Regions from separate parts of the Alkalimarinus coralli genome, predicted to be linked through region 2. Evidence: predicted binding sites of a transcription regulator. Region 2 holds the regulator's gene; each other region holds the start of a gene.
What was found. The regulator FNR, encoded in region 2, switches genes on or off when oxygen is low (the NO sensors DNR and NnrR bind a similar motif). The targets are predictions, from matches to a motif close to TTGATCTAGATCAA.

Region 1: a site for FNR is predicted at 1,326-1,339, ahead of MY523_RS11915 (L-lactate MFS transporter). Genes of this name have one in related genera too.
Region 3: a site for FNR is predicted at 2,130-2,143, ahead of MY523_RS13975 (nitrous oxide reductase family maturation protein NosD). Genes of this name have one in related genera too.
Region 4: a site for FNR is predicted at 1,966-1,979, ahead of MY523_RS16875 (bacteriohemerythrin). Genes of this name have one in related genera too.

The regions. Positions count from the first base shown of each region.
Region 1 is NZ_CP096016.1:2,682,271-2,686,287, forward strand. Features, by position in the region: gene MY523_RS11915 (L-lactate MFS transporter) at 1-1,228, opposite strand, end outside; gene MY523_RS11920 (GMC oxidoreductase) at 1,408-3,042, shown strand; gene MY523_RS11925 (sulfite exporter TauE/SafE family protein) at 3,039-3,782, shown strand; gene MY523_RS11930 (acyl-CoA dehydrogenase family protein) at 3,823-4,017, opposite strand, start outside.
Region 2 is NZ_CP096016.1:2,852,514-2,856,530, forward strand. Features, by position in the region: gene fabB (beta-ketoacyl-ACP synthase I) at 1-319, shown strand, start outside; gene MY523_RS12790 (hypothetical protein) at 620-1,732, shown strand; gene fnr (fumarate/nitrate reduction transcriptional regulator Fnr) at 1,888-2,649, shown strand; gene MY523_RS12800 (OmpW/AlkL family protein) at 2,915-3,652, shown strand; gene MY523_RS12805 (hypothetical protein) at 3,756-4,017, opposite strand, start outside.
Region 3 is NZ_CP096016.1:3,098,706-3,102,722, reverse strand. Features, by position in the region: gene MY523_RS13980 (ABC transporter ATP-binding protein) at 1-556, opposite strand, end outside; gene MY523_RS13975 (nitrous oxide reductase family maturation protein NosD) at 553-1,995, opposite strand; gene nosZ (TAT-dependent nitrous-oxide reductase) at 2,206-4,017, opposite strand, start outside.
Region 4 is NZ_CP096016.1:3,769,366-3,773,382, forward strand. Features, by position in the region: gene MY523_RS16860 (PhzF family phenazine biosynthesis protein) at 129-923, shown strand; gene MY523_RS16865 (DUF4156 domain-containing protein) at 948-1,277, opposite strand; gene ybaK (Cys-tRNA(Pro) deacylase) at 1,455-1,922, opposite strand; gene MY523_RS16875 (bacteriohemerythrin) at 2,061-2,627, shown strand; gene MY523_RS16880 (DUF2970 domain-containing protein) at 2,785-3,030, shown strand; gene MY523_RS16885 (helix-turn-helix transcriptional regulator) at 3,195-4,017, shown strand, end outside.

The sequences.
Region 1 (4,017 bases), 170 kb from region 2:
CAACACTAAGACGCGTGACAGTTTGCTTTTCTCTAAGCATAAACGTTAGCAGAGCACTTAGAACCAGCAAGCCTCCGGCAACCGCAAAAGAGCTGGTAAAAGAACCGCTGGATGCCTTTAATACTTCCGCCACTCTTACCAGTACAAATGCACCCGCTCCCCATGCAGTAAATAACATACCGTAATTGGTTCCAAAATTTTTCGCGCCCCATAGCCCTTTGGCAAAAGCCGGAAACAAGGAAAGGTTGGTGCCGTAGTTAAAGCCGATAAACGTTGCTAACAGAATAAGCGCCACCGCACTGGCATCATTACCGCCCAATAATGGAATAGCAGAAAACATGAGTACCGCTTGGAATATAAGCATGGCAAATAGTGTGTTGACACGCCCAATTCGGTCAGACAACAGACCTGCCACAACCCTGCCCCCAGCATTTCCCACAGCCATGATAGATACCGCCATAAACGCCATGGTTCCCATGCTCTGTTTAGCCATGCCTGCAACGCTACCGATCACCATGAGCCCTGCACCTGCACCAATAAAGTAGATCGTCCAGAGAATATAGAATTTTGACTCCTTCAATAGCTGTGATGGAGCAAAATCCTGTGCAGGAACAACCGCAGCGGCGGCCGGCTCGTTCACACGATAGTTTTCAGGTGGGTTAGATAGCAGCATGGCCAGCGAACATACAATCACCGTAAAACCGATCCCCAGTATCATCATCGTACTCTGAAGACCAAGAGCGCCTGTCATATAGGCCGCTAAGGGGGCAATATAAACCGGAGCCAGGCCAAAACCTGATACAACAATACCTGCAATCAGTCCGGTTTTGGCTGATGGAAACCAGCGTAAAGCGGGAGGGGTCGCAGATGAGTAACCGAAGCCAATACCTGCCCCTGCAAGTACGCCAAAGCCAATAATCCAGCCCCAATAATCTGCGGTTTGAGAGATAAGCAAGAAACCTGCACCAACCAGAACCCCACCCAATATAGCCGTAACACGGGGGCCAAAACGATCCTGGCACTTTCCTGCAACAACCATCGTTAAGGCAAACGTAAGACAAGCAACCGCGTAGGGGTCATTAATAGACGACAAGTTCCAATTAAACACCCCACCTTGCTGAATCGATTCGGTAATCTCTTTTTTAAAAATACTCCACGTATAAAGTACCCCTAACGCCAGGTTAATGCCTGTACCCGCTAAGGTGACCTGCCACCCCTTGTTCTTCATCTACCATCCCCTCTCGCAGTGAGTGCCCGACCTTTCTGTATTCAGGTCAATGTCGTCATAAACTTGTGCATTTAAACGAATTCTGATTACGTTGTACTTGTATAAGATCAAGAGCCTCTTGTGATCACCGTTGAATCTGATAGACAATGGTTCAGAGACCAGAATAATAAGGAACGAGCATGGATAAGCATTTCGACTACGACTACATCATTGTTGGCAGCGGTTTTGGGGGCTCGGTATCAGCCCTTCGTCTGTCAGAGAAAGGCTACAAGGTATTAGTGTTGGAAAAGGGAAAGTGGCTCAAAGCCAAAGACTTCCCGACAACCAACTGGAAGCTAAAAAAGTGGCTATGGCTACCACTGTTAAAGTGTTTCGGACTCTTTAAAATGACAATTTTCCGCCATGTCACCGTACTATCCGGCGTTGGTGTCGGTGGCGGATCGCTGGTTTACGCCAACACACTGCCAGTGCCCAAAAAAACGTTTTTTGAAGCGGATAGCTGGCGTCATTTAGAAAACTGGGAAGAAGAGCTTAAGCCACACTACAAAACAGCATTAACCATGCTGGGCGCAACGCCATCTCCCCGAAAAGAGCACGGCGATGAAGCCCTTCAAACACTCGCTAAACAAATGGGAAAAGAGGAATGTTTTGAAGCCCCTAATGTCGCGGTATTTTTTGGCGAACCGGGTAAGAAAGTCGCAGACCCCTATTTTGACGGAAAAGGCCCGGAACGCGTAGGCTGTACTTTTTGCGGCGGCTGTATGCTCGGTTGCCGCTTCAACGCAAAAAACACCTTGGATAAAAACTACCTCTATCTTGCGCAACAGAATGGTGCAGAGATTCAAGCCGAATCAGAAGTCATCGATGTAAGAGAGTATCTTGCTGACGGCCTTCATGGTTATAGCGTGGACTGGAAAAACTCAACTCGCTATTTCGGTGAATCTGGAACATTTCATACCAAAGGTATTATTTTTGCGGGTGGCGTTATGGGAACCATCAAGCTGCTTTTAAAACTTAAAGAAACCTCATTACCCAGAATTTCAGACCGACTCGGTTACGGTATTCGCACCAATTCAGAAGCCTTAATTCCGGTGACAACAACCAGTAAAGAGAACGACTATTCTGAGGGCATTGCTATTAGCTCGCTGCTGCACACTGACGACCATAGCCATTTGGAGGCAGTGCGCTATTCTGCAGGTGCAGGCTTCTGGCGGCTGGCCATGGTGCCTATGGTTAGAGGTGGCAATATTATCACCCGCATTGCAAAAATGGCCTGGCAGTGGCTACGCCATCCGGTCAAAAACTTTAGGGTGGCAACTGTTGACGACTGGGCAAAACGAACGCAAATACTGCTCTTTATGCAAACACTCGACAGCACGCTAAAGTTTACTCGCGGCCTATTCGGGATGAAATCGCGCGTAGATATAGGCGAAGCGCCTACCGCGTTTATACCCGAGGCGCAGGAGCTTGGAGAAAAATACGCTGAGATCATTGACGGAAAACCCACTGTTTTACTTTCCGAAACGCTCATGGGCATACCGACTACCGCACACATTCTCGGTGGCGCCTGCATGGGTGACAGCGCGAGTGAAGGCGTCATCAACTCAAAACACAGTGTGTTTGGATATCAAAACATGTATGTCTGCGATGGTTCCTCGATCTCCGCCAATATTGGTGTAAACCCATCTCTGACCATTACCGCACTGACCGAACGAGCAATGAGCTATGTTCCTGAAAAAGAGAGACCAGAAAAAGATAGACCTGAAAAAGAGAGGCCTGAAACAAACAACCCCGAAAACGAGAAGCCTGAATGACTGAGTGGTTTGCAGGCCTATCGCCGGTTACCATCGCGCTGCTGTCAGCAAGTAGCTTTTTAGGGTCATTTATCACTGCTGCGTTGGGTGTCGGCGGGGGTGCGTTTTTAATTGCCGTAATGGCCGACTTAGTCCCTCCCCTCGCACTCATCCCTTTACACGGTCTGGTGCAAATGGGGTCAAACGGATCACGCGCAGTACTCACCCGCAAGCACATCGACAAACAGGTGGTGGGTCTTTTTGCTATAGGTGCCGTAATCGCATCGGGCTGTGCCGTTTTTCTTTTGGGCGCCATCGGCACCGAAATAATTCCACCACTGGTTGCACTGTTTATCCTGTGGTTATGCTGGGGGCCGATGCCGGAGTTTGGCTTGGGAAAAACGCCCACCGGGTTGCTACTCGGCGGATGGTTAACCACGCTAGCAACAATGACTGTGGGCGCAACTGGCCCGCTTGTCTCTGCCTGGTTGGGAAGAAGCGGGGTTGACCGCTGGATCTATACCGCTAACTTCTCAAGCTGCATGACGCTTCAACATTTACTCAAGATAGTGGTTTTCGGGTTCGCGGGGTTCGCATTTACTGAATGGCTACCACTGCTGGGGTTGATGATAACCATGGGGTACATAGGCACAAAAATCGGCTTGCGTGTATTGGGCAAGCTCCCCGAAAAGCAATTTAAAGTGCTTTTTAAGGGGCTGCTTACCCTATTGGCCATAAGAGTCCTCGTCACCTGGGCATAACTTAGCGCAGCTAAAGCCAGGGTCAGAAGCGGCAAACCACTTATAGCGATCGAGCGACGATCTCTTTCATTATTTCATTGGTTCCGGCATATATTCGCTGAACACGAGAATCAGCCCAGGCCCTCGCAATAGGATACTCCCACATGTATCCGTAGCCGCCATGAAGCTGTACACATTCATCCATCACCTTGCACTGCAAATCAGTTGTCCACTGTTTAAGCATTGCAGCCGTAGG
Region 2 (4,017 bases):
CCCGGTTGGAGACGTATCAGAACTGCGGGCGGTAAAGGCCGTTTTTGACAGCAATGTTCCCCCGGTATCTTCTACCAAGTCACTCTCCGGCCACTCGCTGGGTGCGGCTGGCGTTCATGAGGCGATTTATTCCCTGTTAATGCTTGAGCATGGGTTTATTGCAGCCACCGCCAATGTGACAAAATTGACAGAGGAATCAGAGGGAATACCGGTGATTACCGGCAACGCGATAGAGCAAAAACTAAATACTGTCATGTCAAACAGCTTTGGCTTTGGCGGCACCAATGCAACGTTGGTATTTAGAAAAGTAAGCCACTAGGCTTTATTCATCCATAGGGGGCAAGACATCCCCTATGGATGCTATTCCCTCCCCTGACTACGCGCCCATTCCTGCCCCCCATTGATTTACCAACCACTTACCACACATTCTTTTTCCGAAAGAGACCTTTGCACGACGTTATGAGCGAAGTAGTCATGCAAAGGTTTCCAAAAATAGCACATCAATAGGTCTATTGATGCAAATCAACACCCCTATTACGTCGTTGAGTAGACTACAGTTTCCAGATTAGATGTTAGTGAGTATGCCACCCTCGGGCGTTGAACAAATTTAGGAATAATAATGGGATCTCCATTTGAGAAGATTACCCCAATAATAGCTGACCACCGAACACTACAGGATGTTTTTGGGGATAATGCATACCCAACAAGCCGCACTATGAGACAAATTTTTTCACACAAAGACTGGCTATTTTGCACAAATAGTTTCCGATATGACTCTCCGGACAAGCCAGGTCTATTCGTTGAAGACAGAGGGTTTAGTCTTCAGAGCTATACTGACATCATTACCAACAGCAACAGAACAAACTCTGAACTTGCATTAAGCTTGTCTATGCCGCTGCAAAATACGTTGTGCAGTTTTCCTAAGCAAAATAACAGCACCACAAGCAAAATCACCCCGGTTAGAAATTATATCGACCACCTGCTCCATGAAGTTCGTTTACTGAGTGACCTAATCCCCAGAACTCGCCGCATTAATTATATTCACTGGCAGGGGGAGATTGCTCAACTGCTAAGCCCGGCAGAAATGACAGAGATTATGTATTCGCTCAATAAAGCCTTTACGCTACAAAATGAACAAGAAGGCACCTATGTCATTGAACTGGAGAAAGTGCCTGCGGATGATGCAATTATTGCGCTGATAAAAGGCTTGGGCTTTAACCATATTTGCCTCGGCACCCAGAACAGGGATCAAGGCCCTATTGATTTTGATTTTTTAGCCGACCAGGTAAAAATATTCAAGCAGTATGGCTTCAAAACGGTCAACGTACGATTTCTTACCAGACAACATGAGTCATGCGAACAGCTCAGTGAAAAACTGGAAGGGTTAATTGGTATCGACCCGGATACCATTTACTTAATAGACGAAGAAGAGCGTCAATCAGTCCTTTCAGGCGTCGAAGCCGAAGAGACAACCACCTGTGACTGTCATAAAGAGTTTGAAAACAGGCTTATTGAAGCAGGGTTCCAGAAACTGAATCATGTTAAATTCTCAAGGGACAATTCAGTGTCCAAGGGTATATCCGGTGATTTAGTTGGCATAGGTTTAGGCGCGACCAGCCTAATTGAAAACTCGTTTTCTCATAACGTCGACCAGCTTGATCAGTACTACCAGAAACTACAAAGTGGTCAGCTGCCTTTTGGTTATGGAGGTTATATCCGCCCCAAGTACTAACCCTTATTAGACTAAAGTATTAGTTCCTGCAATTTGCCTCCTTATCCTTCTATATCTAGTAAGTTTATATGCTAGAATTGCCTCATCTATGTTCCAAAAAGCATAAAAATTGATTATCCTGATGGAATAAAAGCTATTAACCGAGTAAAGCGAAGATGAGTGAGAAAATAGCAGCTATTGATCCGCAACCAGCAACAGGTATCCATCAGTCCTGCTTACAGTGCAGTCTGAGCAACCTGTGCATTCCAATTGCAGTTAACAAAGATGACATTGATCGCCTTGAAGACCTCATAAAACAAGGGAAGACGATCAACCGGGGAGATCATATTTTCAAGGAGCACTCCCCCTTTAAATCTTTATTTGCAGTTCGTAGCGGCGCAATTAAAACCTACTCAGTTACCGAAGATGGTGAAGAACAGGTAACCGGTTTTTACCTCCCTGGAGAGATAATTGGTCTCGATAGCACCAATACAGATTCGTACAGCTGTTCAGCAAAAGCACTTGAACGCGCCAGCGTCTGCGAAATTCCTTTCGGCCAACTCGAAACACTGGCTGCTAAAATCCCAACACTCCAGCACCACTTTTTTTCGCTGATGAGCAAAGAGATTCAGGGCAGTCGGCAACTCACCATGCTGCTTAGTAAAAACACCGCTGAAGAGAGAATAGCCTCCCTGTTACTAAGCCTTTCCAGCCGATTCAAGCTACGCAAGCTGTCCGGCACACAGTTCCGACTCCCTATGCCCCGAAATGATATTGGCAACTATTTGGGACTTGCTGTAGAAACAGTAAGCCGGGTATTTACCCGTTTCCAAAAAAGTGGGCTTATTTCAGTTCAGGGGCGAGAGGTCATTCTTGAAGATATGGATGCACTTGTAGATATCGTTAAAAATCACGGCAAGTGTATGAAAGGCGAATAAATTCACACCTCCCCTCCCCGAAAAAGAGGCTTAATGCCTCTTTTTTTATATCTACTTATTAGTTACTCAAAACAACACAACAAAAAAATACCTCCTTATAGGTATCTTTAGTTAACTTGATTTATCTCATTTTATTTTCATTTCTCACACTTGCCACCAATAGCCGATATTATTTTATTGCGATATGTCAATTTAACAAAATTCACCATAGCTACACTGCGCCCATCACAACTTAATCACTTCGAAACTCAATCAGGGTAGCTATATGTTAAAAAATGCATTAACTTCATCTCTTGTTGCTGGTTCACTATTAATTAGCCAATCTGCTTTTGCTTATGAAGCAGGAGATATTTTCATTAAAGGCGGTATCGCAACTGTCGATCCCCAAGAATCCAGCTCAGACATTGTTATAAATACCCCGGCTCTGGGCCCTGCCACTGGTGCAAAAGTAGGCCTGAATTCTGATACCCAATTAGGATTAGTATTCAGCTATATGGCGACCGACAGAATCGGTATTGAGCTACTTGCTGCAACACCATTCAAGCACGACATTTCTGGCGCTGGCGCAATCTCAGGCGTTGGAAAACTGGGTGACACCAAGCACCTTCCACCAACGCTCAGTGTGCAGTATTACCTGGCAGAGCCAGACGCAAAGTTCCAACCTTATGTTGGAGCCGGTATCAACTACACTATTTTCTTTGACGAAGGAACTACAGATACACTAACAAACTCAATTGGTGCATTGGCAGGCCTGACTGGTACGCCAGGTGTGGTAGCCACAAGCACCAAGCTTGATATTGATGACTCAATTGGCGCTTCGCTACAAGCGGGTTTTAACTATGAAATCACAGAAAATGCCGGGCTAACCGCAGCTGTTTGGTGGATCAACATCGATGCCGATGCTGAAATTACCGCGCAAACCAATGTGGGAACAGTAAAAGCAAATGTTGATGTTGAAGTAGACCCTTACGTTTACATGCTAGGCGCATACTATAAGTTTTAAGCCTACAGTAAGTTTTAAGCCAAACACCAATAAGAGAACCTGGCCTTTAACAAGGTCAGGTTTTTTATTTAGAGATATTGGTTAAGGTCTACCCTTAAAGTCTTCAATCTTCAGACTCTATAACACGAAGAGCAAACAACCCACCCAGAAACGCAAAGAAAGCCCCCAGTACAACCATAACAACCGCCATCAATGTAATGCTACTATTTTCTGCCGAGGAAGTTACCGAAGCAACGCCCGCTAAGAAGCCAACAGCTGCGGCGTGCCACGCTTGCTTTTGATTTGCAATCGTACCTGTTAAAAGCCCTCCAAATGCCATCGTCAGGCAATAAACCAGCATTGCAAAGATAAACCAAATTTCTTGT
Region 3 (4,017 bases), 250 kb from region 2:
GTATCACTGAGCAACCCGATTTTTTAAGCTGGTCGACCATGCCATAGAAATCTTGTGTGGCAATGGGGTCAAGCCCTACGGTGGGCTCGTCAAGCAGTAGCAGCTTTGGTTCGGTCAGGAGTGCCTGTGCCAGTCCTAGTCGCTGTTTCATTCCTTTCGAATAGGTTTTGACCTTTCGGTTTGCAGCGTGATTTAAACCGACTTCTTCCAGCAGTTGAGATACTCGGTTTTTGCTCACTTTTTTCAGTTTGGCAAAATACGCCAATACCTCTTGGCCAGTGAGTTGCTGGTAAAACGAAACATTTTCAGGCAAGAACCCGAGTCTGTAGCGGTAGTCACTAAAGTGTGGAGAGGTTGGGGCATGGCCAAAAACAGACACAGTGCCTTCCGATGGTTTGAGCAACCCCAGGATGAGTTTCATCGTAGTTGTTTTACCGGCCCCGTTGTGCCCAAACAACCCTAATACCTCTCCTTCATCAATAGTGAGAGAGAGTTCTTTAATCGCGGCAACACCATCAAAGTGTTTCTTAACGTGGGTGAGCTGTACTACGCTCATGATGACGCTCCCGTTGTTTGATTTGTGTGAGAAAGCTGGCTGCTGGGTGGATTTTGCTCAATTTTACTGGCAGGGCGCATTAATGGGTAGCTATCCGTCACACCGGGTGACTTAAGTACCGGAAATTCGCGCTGAATCCACCTTAAGGTTTCTACAGCCGGGCTGTTCATAAGTACTTTGGCAGAGGGGTATTTCCATAACATTTTATCAACACCATCATTCGGCTCATAAGGTATGTCGCCGACGCCATTATTGTCTCTATCCCAGCCTAGGTAGTCGCTCCAGAAGTTCCCCGTGCCTTCGTTCGACCACTCCTGGGTTCGCGTTGATACATATTTAACTTGTTGTTTGTTACCAATAAAATTATTGCGAGCAATAACGTTGTCTTCCGAGCCTGCAGTAATGTGGATTCCCAGGTCACCCTCTCTAAATGTGTTGTTTTCAAGCCGGTTGTAAAAGGAATTATAGATAAAGAGCGCCTTGCCTTCAGCGCCCTGTGATGAACTGTCACCGACATAATTACTGCCTTGTCGGGTGTTACTTACGTGGTTATTTTTTATCGTTGAGTTGGTGATGTAATTTAGAAGAATTCCGTAGTTCTCGTTCCACTCCGAGCGGTTATTAATAACGGTCAGGTGTTTGGACTGCATGAGTGCATAGCCGGTGCGGGTATGATGGGTGTAGTTATTTTCTACCAGATTACTGTACGAATACATGTAGTGAACACCGTAGCGGAGGTGGTGGAACTCGTTATTGCGAATAGCGTTTTTGTGACTGGTATCGATATAGATTCCATCGCGGGTATGCCACACCTCATTGAATGCAATGTCGGCTCCCGTCGTGGCATAGAGATGGATCCCATTCCCTCTATCCTGAGAACGTATTTCAAGTACCCCTTCTATTCGGTTCGAGTGTACCGAAGTGTTTCGAGCGGCATCCAGGAAAATGGCAAATGAAACGCCTTTGAAATAATTGTCTTTGATGACGACATTATCAGCCGTCTTTTTGACGATGATGCCTGCATCCATTGCAGTCAGGTCGTCACCCCAGTTAACAATATTGCAGCCTTGAATAGTGACATCGGATGCGGTAATTCGGATGGTGTCCTTGATATGGTTTCCGTCCAGTTCCGTACCGGGTGAGCAATTAATCGTCAGGGGTTTATCTATGATGAAATTGCCTTTGTATTGTCCTTGCTTCAGCCGAAGTACGGCACCGTTTTCAGCTTTGTTGATGAATGACTGTAGATCATCTGTCGGGTTGACAATCGTAGTATCTGAAATAGTTCCAGAAACAGCTTCTGGACTGTGTGCGGCCTGGCTGTGCTTTCTAGCATCGCCGTTAAGCTCGTTCGCATCCAGGTTGGCAGAAAACAGCATCGTCAGTGCAGAATATGTGATTAAGGCACCAATATGTAAGGCAGAAGGTTTTTTGGGCATCACACTTTCTCAATAAAATCGGTCAGAATAATTGGCAGTAAAACGACTTGGTTATGCAGTCACTTTGAGTTCTGCTTACTATCGTCTGTTGCCATTGTTTAGGGGTATTTTAGTGCGATTAAGGAGGTTGTTATTTGAGTTAGCTCAACCTCAGGTTAGAGGTTGAGCTAATAAGACATTTATACAGGATATAATGCCTTCAGGTGTATCTTAAGCTTTTTCTACCAGCATACGGCCGCGCATTTCCATGTGCAGAGCATGGCAGAACCACTGGCAGTAGTACCAGAATACGCCTGGGTTTTCTGCTTTAAAGGTTACCGAAGAAGTCGCCTGAGGACCAATTTCCATTGCAACACCGTGGTTTGTCATTGAGAAACCATGGGTTACGTCTTCAATAGTATCCAGGTTGGTGACAATTACAGTGACTTCATCGCCTTGTTTAACCTTAAAGTCAGTCATGCCAAAGTTAGGTGCAACTGAAGTCATGTATACGCGAACTTTTTTGCCATCGCGGATTACTTTGTTATCAGACTCCAGAGTTACACCGTCTTTTTTGGCCTGTGCTACGGTGCTTGCGAAGAACGGATCGTCACGCGTCCATAGCTTGCTGGGCTTTAACTTGGTGCGGTGAACGATCATGCAGTCGTGAGGTTCTGCAAACGCAGGGCCATCGTGAACCAGCTTCATTTCGTCGCCTGAGATATCGATCAGCTGATCATTTTCGGCACGAAGCGGGCCAACCGGTAAGAAACGGTCTTTCGAGAACTTACATAATGAAACAAGATATTTGCCATCAGCGTCACGGGTTTCACCCATTGTGGTGTGGTTGTGACCAGGCTGGTAGTGAACATCGAGCTTCTGCTTGATGTAGTTAACCTTTTCACCGTTGTAAGCTTTGATTGCGTCTTCTACGTTCCACTTAGCGATTTGGCTATCGATAAATAGTGTGGTGTAAGCGTTACCGCGACCATCAAATGCGGTATGCAATGGCCCTAAACCTAGTTCAGGTTCACCGACTACGGTATCACGCTCTTTGATCTTGCCATCAAATAAGTCAGGTAGTTTATCGATAGCGATAATGGTTACCGTTGGAGATAACTTACCGTTTGCAACAAAGTACTTACCGTCTGGAGAGGTGTTTAGACCGTGAGGTGACTTAGGCACAGGGATGTAACGAGTGTATGGGCTCTTAGCCGCTTTACGACCATCAACAACAGGCACTTTCGAGTCGCCAATCGTTTGGTATTTGCCTTCTTTAACTGCTTTTTCAACGGCATGAATATCAAAAATAACCGCCCAGTCACGCTCATTACGCATTGACTCAGCCAGTGTTACACCATTTTCAGAGTTGTAGCAGGTTGAAGCTGCAAAACGACCAGTGTAGTCAGCATCTGTGTTATCAAGGTTACCGTCAACGATAATCTGGAACGCCATTTCCATTGTTTCTGCGTCGATGGCATTGTACATGGTGAAGTACTTTGAAGGGTCTGCCAGATCTCGGCCATCATTTGGCTGTGGCACACGGAACTCACCGTTGCAGAATACATATTTTGTGTGAGGAACTTTCTGTACACGCAAACCGTGGATTGCCTGAACGTTAGGTACGTCAAGAATTTTGTCGGTTTTCATAATGTCGCAGCGAATACGTGCAACACGGGTGTTTAGTTTATCGTTGATAAATACGTATTTACCATCGTACTTACCGTCGGTCATTGACATGTGAGGGTGGTGAGCATCACCGCACATGTGCTTACCAGACTCTCCACGAATTTCTTTACTTTCGTTAGTAATACCCCAGCCTGTTGCTGAGTCAACGTTGAATACCGGGATACGCATCAGTTCACGCATTGAAGGTAGACCCATGATGCGAACTTCGCCAGACTGGCCGCCACTCCAGAAACCGTAGTACTCATCTAGCTCACCAGGATGAACCTGTGCATTTGCTATAGAGTCCTGTGCGGCTTTTGCAAACGCTTCGCGCGTCATAACTGCCCCGCCTAGCCCGGCAACGCCTGCAACACC
Region 4 (4,017 bases), 920 kb from region 2:
CAGCATCTGTTTACTGCCATAATTCGCTATCAGAGCGCCAACCCAACAATATTGTTATTACCCGATTAAAAATTTTGTGTAATTACGCGGTCGGTAACTCACAGATCTGAAAACAGGGCAACCTAACCATGATAGAAATCCCTATTTACCAAATTGATGCATTCTCGAAGACCGTATTCAGTGGTAACCCTGCTGCCGTATGTGTACTGGAAAGTGCAATAGACGACAACACCATGCAAAACATCGCCAGAGAGAATAATTTGTCCGAAACGGCGTTCATTGTGCCAGACGATAACGGTTGGGATATCAGATGGTTTACCCCCAACCTTGAGGTTCCATTATGCGGCCACGCCACACTCGCATCGGCATTTGTCATCTTTAACGAGTTATCATACAGCGGGTCTGAAATTCGCTTTCAATCGAAAAGCGGTGAGCTCATAGTACGCCAGGCCGGTGGATTACTAACGTTGGACTTCCCTGCCATGCATTACAGCCGCTGCGACACTCTCCCTGATAGTCTGGAAAAAGGCTTAAGCACACTGCCTGTGTCAGTGTTTAAGGTGGATTCAGACCCTAACTATTATGCGGTTTACGAATCGGAAGAACAGGTTAAAACCTTGCAACCCAAGCTTGCGGAACTGGAGAAACTACACCCATACGGCGTTGTCGTTACCGCACCGGGGAGTGACTACGACTGCGTCTCTCGATACTTTTTACCCAGCTACAACATACCGGAAGACCCGGTAACCGGTTCTATCCACTGCGCATTAGTGCCTTATTGGTCGGCCAGGCTGAATAAGCAAAAGATCAATGCCGCCCAGCTCTCTAAAAGTGGTGGTGAGCTATTTTGTGAAAGCAAAGGCGACAGAGTATTGATATCAGGCTACGCGGCTAAATATCTGGAAGGTAAGATTTTTATCTAGCGCGCCTTATGTAGTGGGTTTGAGCTAAGGGCAGGTATAAACCCGGAAGGTTCGTCGACCCTCTTCTATTTCGCTAATTGGCACAATCGCATTGCCTTTTGAGTGCACAGCCTCGTTACGAGCAAGCGTTTCCAGCTCTTCGGCCATGGTCTCTTCGTTACGTGAGATCAATAAAACCTCATCCACAACCTTGGTGGTAACGGTTCCTACCGACTGGCAGTTTGCGGCCTGTTCGGCGGTTAATGTTTTGACCTCATCCGCACCATCTTTTAATTGAACAAAGCTACAACCAGAGCTGAGCAAACCAAGCAGAGGCAACGTAATGAGTATGTTAGTAGGTATAGTCTTTTTCATAATGATTCCATGGCAATGTTGCCAGCAGTTTTTATTCACTGTCAGGTTAGGTATAAAAACACTCAATGACAGTCCAAAGCATGGCAGGATATTATTAGATGGACGTTTTCCTGACAAGCAATTCGTCTTTACTCTGCCTCCGCTAATAAAATAGTCAGCCTGCTACTTGTAGACGTGTTATTTACTCAAGTCAGCAAAAGACGCATTGAGTAATGTCGCAAGATCATCGGCAGAGAGCTCTATTTCAAGCCCCCGTCGCCCGGCACTAACAAAAACCGTATCAAAATTCAGCGCCTGTCTGTCAATCACCGTTTTTAGCAACTTCTTTTGACCTAGCGGGCTAACGCCTCCCAAGACGTAGCCTGAAGAACGTTCAACCGCTTTGGGGTCTGCCATTTTGGCCTTTTTAGACTTTACCGCTCCCGCCATAGACTTGAGGTTTAGCTGGCCGGCCACCGGCAGTACGGCGACAGCCATTCCACCTGAGTCAAGCTCTACAACCAGCGTTTTAAACACCTGTTGCGCTGAAATATTCAGTTTTTCTGCCGCTTCCTCACCAAACGAAGCGGCACTCTTATCATGTTCATATTGATGCACTTTATACGGTATTTTTGCTTTCTCCGCGCAGTTTATTGCTGGCGTCATCTCGGTTTCCTTACTATGAGCGGAACAAATAAAGCCCGCTAAATTGATCTAAACCAATTCTAATATCAGATTTCGAACTAAGATAGTAATTATCTATTCTTACGTCTGCCACCCGGTTCGCTCTATACGGAGACAACAATGAACAAAAAGCTCAAAGCTTTTGCACTTGCATTTCTAATATTAACGCTCGTAACAGGCATTCTACTTGGCTTTACTCTGGGGCTCTCTCACCCTTTGCCATGGGTGCTTATAGTCGCCTTGGCGCTGGTTATTTTTCTTAATAAAAAGATGACAGAAAGCCAGTTTGTAACCTGGAAAGATGAATACAGCGTCGGCATTGAGTCCATCGATAATGACCATAAAATGCTACTAAAGCTTATTAATCAGCTACAGACATCATCGCTTTATTACACCGGCGAAGACTTCGATAAAGAGGCATTAAATGAGCTTTTGGAATACACCAAGTTTCATTTCGACCGCGAAGAGAAGATGATGGAAGAGAATGGCTACCCCGACTTCGAAGGGCACCGCCAGCAACACCGCGATATGACGAACCAAGTGGTCGCAAAAGTTAAAGAGTACGAAGAAGACAGTGAAAAAACCGTAGAAGACCTTCTGGACTATCTCAAAAAGTGGTTAATTAATCACATCAACGGCACCGATAAAAAGTACAGCGCATTCCTGCTCGAAAAAGGTGTTAAATAGTTCTTGAAGTGTTAAGTAACTTTTGAAGTATTAAGCGGTTCTTGAAAAAGAGCCGCCAAACTTAATATGTTAGTAGTTAAAGCCTAAGCACCTGTCTATACTGTATCAGGTACGCTTTATACAGCGGCCTGACACCATTCAGCGCTTAGGTTTTATTATGAACACAGCCGACAATTCCGCCCCTCCAAACCCCTCCGAAAAACCCGCTAAGCGAACACTGTCATTTTGGCAAACACTAAGCAGTGTACTCTATGCGATGCTGGGTGTGCAGGGCCGAAAAAATGCCCAAGCCAGCCTCGAAGAAGGCCGTATAGGCATGTTTATTTTTGTCGGACTCTTAGTCGTCGGCTGCTTTATCCTGATTGTTTCGCTTGTCGTCTACCTCGCAATTTCAAGCGGTTAATTAAGCTATCTAAAGCTTGATTCCAGTCGTTCCTCCTTCCATGCAAGGTTACAAGTGTTGAACTGAAAGCATCACACATACGACCAAGCCGAAAATTATTTTATCTTCTCGCCAGTTTCAGGTAGCGTTGTTATCTCAAGGATGGAGCGAACACTCACACAGCTATGCTATTAAAAACACGCTTTTACTTGCCTCCGCTACGGGAGCATTCAGTTTTTCGAACAGAACTCATTGATAGGCTCAACCGCTCATCTGGCGGTCAATTAGTACTCATTGCCGCACCTGCCGGATACGGTAAATCAACACTGGTGAGCCAGTGGTTGCATTACCGCCCTCACACGTTTGCCTGGCTTACGCTGGATAAAACTCACAATTCTCCTTTGCAGTTCTGGAAATATATTCTGAATGCGCTTCAAGGTATCCAGCCATCAGTAGGCATTGAAGCAAAAACCTTAATAGAACAAAAAGACACTCCTCCTCTATCGAATATTGTTATTTCACTGCTCAACGATCTAGACCAGTTAAGTGGCCATAACGACACCCAGCAAGCAATTTCTCTGGTATTGGATGACTTTCATCTAATGGAAAACCAACAATTGCTCAACCTGATCACGCTTTTTGTTGACCACCTCCCACCGGGCATTCGCCTGGTTATAACCTCTAGGGAAGCCCCCCCATTGTCTCTGGCAAAGCGACGCGCCAATAATCAGTTAATTGAATTGAACATCAAAGATCTAGCGTTCAGTGTTGAGGAGTCCAAGGACTTTTTCGCCAATGCAATGTCATTAACTATAGCCCCCGACTCCGTTACCAAACTGTTCGAAGACACTGAAGGCTGGGTGGCCGGACTGCAACTGGCCGCACTGTCTCTAAAAGGAGGTCACAATCCGCTTGATACATGCAACAGCGAAACACTACTCAAGCACCACAGCCTGGACCGTCATATCGAGGATTACCTGCTCGAAGAAGTATTTTCCCTGCAAAACA